2 linked regions of the Parasegetibacter sp. NRK P23 genome follow. The protein of the gene in region 2 interacts with the protein of the main gene of each other region in a pairwise test. Links are inferred from orthologs where the notes say so. Each region holds a gene or a part of one and is shown on either strand. Other genes may lie near its edges.

Region 1 (3,402 bases), 1.9 Mb from region 2 along the record:
CAGTTGGGAGATTTGCGCTGGCGCTTTGAAATCCTTTGGAAGAGAATCTTTACCGGAAAGGGGAACAGACTGTGCATTTCCCTGAATAGCGTGCAGGAAAGAGAAGGCCAGCAACGCGGCTAACCTCCCCGTGCAAGGGGCTAGTGTCATTCTCATAAGCTTGTTGTCAATTTATTGAGGCATCAAACAGGGATCCTTCCCTACTTATTCTGTTCTCGTTCTGGTTGAATACAAGCCCAATTTAGCCCGTGTTTTCAATACAAAAAACACCTGAAAACGCTACTACCTGCCGCAAACGTTTGTAACCCGCATTACAAACGTTTGCGCTATTTTTTAATGATTTTCCACACAAACGTTTGCAGGCGTCACAACGTTTAAAAAACGGGGTAAATGCAAAGGCCAAAGGTGAAATTGAACACGAATACCGGACAGCTCAAACAACGGGATGGCCCATGGTATGCACCGGCAAACGTTTAGCGGGAGCAAAAAAATGGCGACCACATTCCTGCGGCCGCCACGCTTATTTCATTGTATTACTATATTAAACTAAAGCGATGTCCAGCACTTCCTGCATCTGTTTCACATAATGAAACTTCAGCCCTTTAATAAAGGCGGGATCAATTTCCAGCACATCTTTTTCGTTCACGTAACAAAGGACGATCTCTTTCAGCCCCGCGCGTTTGGCCGCAAGAATTTTTTCCTTGATCCCTCCCACCGGGAGTACCTGTCCGCGAAGCGTGATCTCTCCCGTCATGGCCAGGTGGGATTTTATTTTCCGGCCGGTGAACGCGGAGGCCAGGGCGGTCATCATGGTAATGCCGGCGCTGGGGCCATCCTTTGGAACGGCGCCTTCGGGCACGTGGATATGAATGTTTTTTGCCGCGAACAGTTTAGAGTCGATGCCGGCCTTCGCCGCGTTCGCCTGTAAATAACTGAGCGCCGTACTGGCAGATTCCTTCATCACATTACCGAGGTTACCGGTAAGCCGCATTTCTCCTTTTCCTTCACTTAAACTCGCTTCAATAAAAAGTATATCACCGCCAACATAGGTCCAGGCCAGTCCTACGGCCACCCCGGGTATATTGGCAGACTTGTACACTTCGTTGCTGAAACGGGGTTTCCCGAGCATCTCCTCTACATCCGTTACCGCGAGCGTGGGTTTCAGTTTTTCCTCCATGGCCACTTTTTTGGCCAGGTTACGCATCACGCCGGCGATCTGGCGGTCCAGGTCACGCACCCCGCTTTCCCTTGTATAATCCTTGATGATCTTTTCGATCACCTTATCGGGGATGCGGAAATTGTATTTCGCCAATCCATGCGATTCCTTTTGTTTGGGGATCAGATGCCTTTTGGCGATCTCGATCTTTTCTTCGATGGCGTATCCGCTCAGGTCGATGATCTCCAGCCTGTCGCGGAGCGCGGGCTGGATGTTGTTGATATTGTTCGCGGTGGCAATGAAAAGCACCTTACTGAGGTCGTATTCCAGTTCCAGGTAATTGTCGTAGAAAGTATTGTTCTGTTCCGGGTCCAGTATTTCAAGCAACGCGCTGCTGGGATCGCCGCGGTGGTCGTTGCCGATCTTATCAATTTCATCCAGGATCATCACCGGGTTGGAGGTTTTGATTTTCCTCAAAGACTGAATGATCCTGCCGGGCATGGCGCCGATGTACGTTTTCCGGTGTCCGCGCAATTCACTTTCATCGTGCAGACCACCCAGGCTTAAGCGGGCGTATTTCCTGTTTACAGCCGAAGCGATACTTCTGCCGAGCGATGTTTTACCGATACCGGGCGGACCAACAAAACAAAGGATCGGACTTTTCATATCTCCTTTCAGCTTCAGCACGGCGAGGTATTCGAGGATACGTTCTTTGATGCGGTCCATGCCGTAATGGTCGGTATCCAGTATAGTGCGGGCCTTTACCAGGTCGTAGCTATCTTGTGTATGTTCTTCCCATGGCAATTCCAGCAGCAGATCGAGGTGGTTGTACACCACGGAGTAATCGGGCGTGGAGGGGTGCATTCTTTCCAGCTTTTCGATGCCTTTGCGGAACATTTCCTTCGCGGCTTCGGGCCATTTTTTCAGCTCCGCTTTCTGCTGGAGATCTCGCAGTTCGCGCTCATTGGGATCTCCGCCGAGTTCTTCCTTGATGCTTTTCATCTGCTGTTGCAGGAAGTATTCCCTTTGCTGTTTGTCGAGTTCGGCACGGGTTTTCGTGGTCACCTTATTTTTCAGTTCCGCGAACTGGAGGTCGCGCTGCAGCAATTGCATCAGAAGATCGGCCCTTTCACGGATACTGTTCGAGACCAGGAGCTTTTGTTTTTCCCCCAATCCCGCGTTCAGGTTGCTGGCCACGAAATGGATCAGGAAGGCCGGGTTCTCGATATTTTTGAGCATGATCCCCGCTTCCGCCGGAAGGTTCGGTGTAAACGACATGATCTGGGTGGCGAGGTCCTTGATGTTGGCCACATAAGCCAGGAAGTTTTCGTCGACCGGGGCTTCTTCCTCCGGCATCTGAGCGATGGCCGCTTTAAAGAACGGTTCTTCCGCCAGCACTTTTTCTATAAGGAACCTTTTCTTTCCCTGGATAATCACCGTGGTGCCGCCATCCGGCATTTTAATCAGTTTGATGATGCGCGCCACGGTACCCACCGTTTCCAGGTCGGCTACCACGGGTTCTTCCACGGCACTATCTTTCTGCGCGATCACGCCAATCAGCTTATCACTTTTATACGCTTCCTGGACCGCTTTGATGCTTTTTTCCCTTCCCACCGTTATCGGCAATACCACGCCCGGGAACAAAACGGTGTTCCGGAGCGGCAATAAAGGAACCTCGGCTGGCAGGTCCATCGCGGCATTGTTATCGTCTTCGCTTTCGTTCAGGGGAATAATGGGCATAAAATCCATCTCATCTTCAGGTCTCAGGAAAAAATGCTGTTCGCTCATCCGTGCTTATTTAAGATAAAAGTACTGCCATTCTGCCCGCGGGATGGCGGGAAAACGGGAAAAACTACGGGGTCAATATTGGTGCCACACAAAAAAACCCGGTCGAATTGACCGGGTTCTAATCTGTTTCTGCTGTTTTATCAGAACACATAACCGAGACCAACCTGCCATGCCTGGCTTTTCCACTGGTCGCGGTTGTCGATATCGTTGATGTCGTTCAGGCCCACCGCATAGCGGCCATAAGCCCTGAACATGGCGATTTTCAGTTGTACACCACCCAGCATGGAGAAATCCCCGCTTTTAAAAGCTTCTTTCCCGTTGTCCAGCAGGCGCTTGTCCTTATCGATCAGGATGCTGTACTGCGGTCCTACCTGGAAAGTGATGAAATTGGAAGGGCGGATGTTCAGCAACAGGGGGATGGCGAGGTAGTTCAGTTTTACATCTTTTACCTGGGCGCC
Region 2 (3,262 bases):
TATACCAGCACAGATTGGAATTATGTGACGGTGGTATACAATGCGAACAGCCTGAAATTGTATATCAATGGTGTTGAGGTTGCAGCCGACAATAACCTTGGTTTCAACGCAATAGGGGAAACTTCGAACGCCTCCAGGATCGGTACCGTGAACAGCAGTAATGCTTTCAATACCGCTACTGGCCGCTTCTCCGGAAAGCTGGACGACTTCGTGGTGTTTGGTAAGGCGCTGACTGTTTCAGAAATCGGTCAGTTGATGAATGATGCTTATGGTAAAGTGTTTGCCACCACAATGGCGCTGCCTCCTGCTCCTTCCGCTCCTACAGGACTGGATGCAAATGGAACATCTACTTCTTCCATCGCTGTAACATGGGCCGATAATGCCAACAATGAGGAGAAATACGAACTCTACCGTTCCACTACAGCCAATGGGGTATATGTATTGCTGGCCAGCCTGCCTGCGAATACTACCACTTACAATGATACCGCACTGCTTTCCAATGCAGTATTCTACTACAAAGTGCGTGCGGTAAATGAAGGAGGGCATTCCGCTTACAGCAATGAAGACAGTGCGGCCACGCAAAACAATGCGCCCACGATCACTGCTATTGATCACCAATACATGCGCTTCGGTACGCAATTGAACCTGCCTGTTTCCGCTACGGACGCCGATCCTGAGACGCTGACCATCCACAGTACGAAACGAAAATCAACAAAGCAGTCGCGCGAAATACTCAAACAAAAAAAGTCTCCCCAATGGGGAGACTTGAATTTGTTTAATGATCTTAAACCTGATTAGTAACGGTTGTATCCACCGCCACCGCCGCGGCCACCACCGTAGCCACCGCCACCGCGGTTTCCACCACCACCAAATCCGCCACGGCTTCCACCGCCGCCGCCGCCGAAGCTTCTTTTCTTGAAGCCACCGCCGCCGCCAGCTGATGAACCACCTTGCTTAGGTTGTGATTCGTTTACAACGATGTTACGACCCATAGTCTCAACACCGTTCAGGTTTTCAATAGCAGTTTTACCCGCTTCATCGTCAGACATTTCAACGAAACCAAAGCCTTTGCTGCGGTTGTTGTTGAATTTGTCGGTAACGATTTTGGCAGAAGTAACTTCGCCATAAGGAGCGAAAAGCTCCAGGAGATCTTGCTCAGTCATATCCCAACTGAGATTTCCAACGTAAATGTTCATGATTCTAAATTAAAAAAATAAATAAACCATCATGATAACAGTGATCAATGAACCAGGAACAATTTTCGAGAAATGCTCAGAGAACGATTGGATACTGTAAAGATCATTCTGGACACACCGAAGGTATATTTTTATTTTGATTTATGAAATTTATTTTTTATGAATAGAAAAACCCCGCAATCGCGGGGTTTTTACCTGGTATATCTTCGAATTTCGCTTATTCAGCTACGATTTCCAGCTCTACTTCAGTAGCATGGCCATTTCCAAAGTCGATGTTCGCTTTGAATGTACCCAGCTCCTTGATGTCTTCAGCCAGGGAGATACGACGACGGTCGATATCATACCCTTTCTGATCGCGGATCGCTTTGGCGATCTGAACAGAAGTAACGCTACCAAAGATCTTCTCGCTGGCACCAACTTTCGCTCCGATTTTCACCGGACCTTCTTTCAGTACCGCGATCACGTTGTTGATCTCGGAGAGCATCTTCTCTTCTTTCTTCGCTTTCTGCTTCAGGCGCTCCTGGAGTTGCTTCAGGTTAGAAGCACTTGCTTCTACGGCGAACTTGTTTGGGATCAGGAAGTTACGGGCATACCCGTTCTTCACCGTTACCAGTTCGTTGGCACCACCCAGGTTGTTTACGTCTTGTATCAATATTACTTGCATGGTGTCCTCCTTACTTTAACAGGTCTGTTACGTAGGGCAATATCGCCATCTGACGGGCTTTTTTCACAGCATCAGATACCTTCCGCTGAAACTTCAGGGAGTTACCGGTGATCCTGCGGGGCAACAGTTTACCCTGCTCGTTGATAAATTTCTTCAGGAACTCGCCATCTTTGTAATCGATGTACTTGATCCCCATCTTCTTGAAGCGGCAGTATTTCTTCTGGCGCTTTTCGGTCTTGATCGCAGTTAAATACTTGATCTCGTTTGCTTTGGCCATAAATTAACCCTCCACTTTTTCGGATGAAGCCTGTACGCCACTTCTCTTTTTCGCATTGTACTCGACGGCGTATTTATCGAGTTTGGTAGCCATGTGACGGAGAACGCTCTCGTCACGCAGAAGCTGGATCTTCAGCTTCTCATTGAAGTCGGATGGCGCACTGTACTCCAGGACCCAGTAAATACCTGTGGTCTTCTTCTGGATAGGGTACGCCAGTGATTTCAGTCCCCAGGGGTTCGTGTGAACCACCGATCCGCCTGCATCTGTGAGCAGGTCGATGTACTTTTTCTGAGACGCTTTGAAGTCATCATCAGAAAGCACAGGGGTAAAAATCACCATCAATTCGTAATTGTTCATGATCCCTGTTTTTGTTTAATTTTTAATTCCGCAAACCCACACGCTTACTAAAAGCAGTACGGTTTACACCCAAAATGGGGTGCAAAGGTAAACCTTTATACTGAAAAACCAAGCAGGGGACTACTTCCGGGGCACGAATTTTTCCACCTTATTCTCCAAAGCCGGTACGGTGCGGAGGAACGCGTAAATCGCGCCCAGGTCACTTTCTTTCATGTTCGCGTACATCGTCCAGGGCATAATGGTGTTGAAATCTCCCTGTTTAACGGGTACATGCTGACGACCACTGTCGGCGTACATTTTAAACCTTTCTATGAACATTTCCTTCGTCCAGTTTTTAATGCCCGTTTCATGTGGCGTAAGGTTGGACGTAAATAAGGTGCCATTGGGCATAGGGAAAGCCCTTCCGCCCGAAAACGCCTTTTCAAACACCGGCGCGCCCTTTTCAAATGGAGAGTGACATTCCACGCAACTCGCCGCGGTAATCAGGTATTTGCCATAGGCCAGTGTATCCGTCTCGGCCGGTTTTTTGGTAAAAGCCGGTTTCTTTGGAATCGTGTTCAGGATATAGCTGAAGGGAAAATCCACTTCAGGAAGCGGCACTTCGTTCTCAATAGCGGGTAAGGTGCGGAGATAAGCGATCACACTTTTAATGTCTTCTTCGTCAAGTTGACCGTAGGCAGGATGCGGCATCAGGGGGAACAAAGGTCGCCCATCTTTGGAGACGCCAGAGGTAATGGCACGGAATACCTCGCCATCCGTCCAGTCTTT

The links.
Region 1: the proteins of rplI (region 2) and lon interact in binary tests that used the Escherichia coli proteins (3 or more experiments, as listed by UniProt). The link is inferred for Parasegetibacter sp. NRK P23 from one-to-one orthologs.

Annotation. Positions count from the first base shown.
Region 1 is NZ_JAMDLG010000001.1:2,502,328-2,505,729, forward strand. What follows is about bases 244-3,318. They hold lon (endopeptidase La), read right to left. Parts: upstream 2,945-3,318; coding sequence 542-2,944; downstream 244-541. Other genes in these bases: M4J38_RS10160 (porin family protein), read right to left, coding at 3,085-3,318. In the rest of the region: M4J38_RS10150 (SusC/RagA family TonB-linked outer membrane protein), read right to left, coding at 1-150; more of M4J38_RS10160, read right to left, coding at 3,319-3,402.
Region 2 is NZ_JAMDLG010000001.1:582,421-585,682, reverse strand. What follows is about bases 138-3,072. They hold rplI (50S ribosomal protein L9), read right to left. Parts: upstream 1,861-3,072; coding sequence 1,414-1,860; downstream 138-1,413. Other genes in these bases: M4J38_RS02330 (c-type cytochrome), read right to left, coding at 2,615-3,072; rpsF (30S ribosomal protein S6), read right to left, coding at 2,141-2,494; rpsR (30S ribosomal protein S18), read right to left, coding at 1,871-2,137; M4J38_RS02350 (RNA-binding protein), read right to left, coding at 795-1,196; M4J38_RS02355 (fibronectin type III domain-containing protein), read left to right, coding at 138-798. Outside these bases: more of M4J38_RS02355, read left to right, coding at 1-137; more of M4J38_RS02330, read right to left, coding at 3,073-3,262.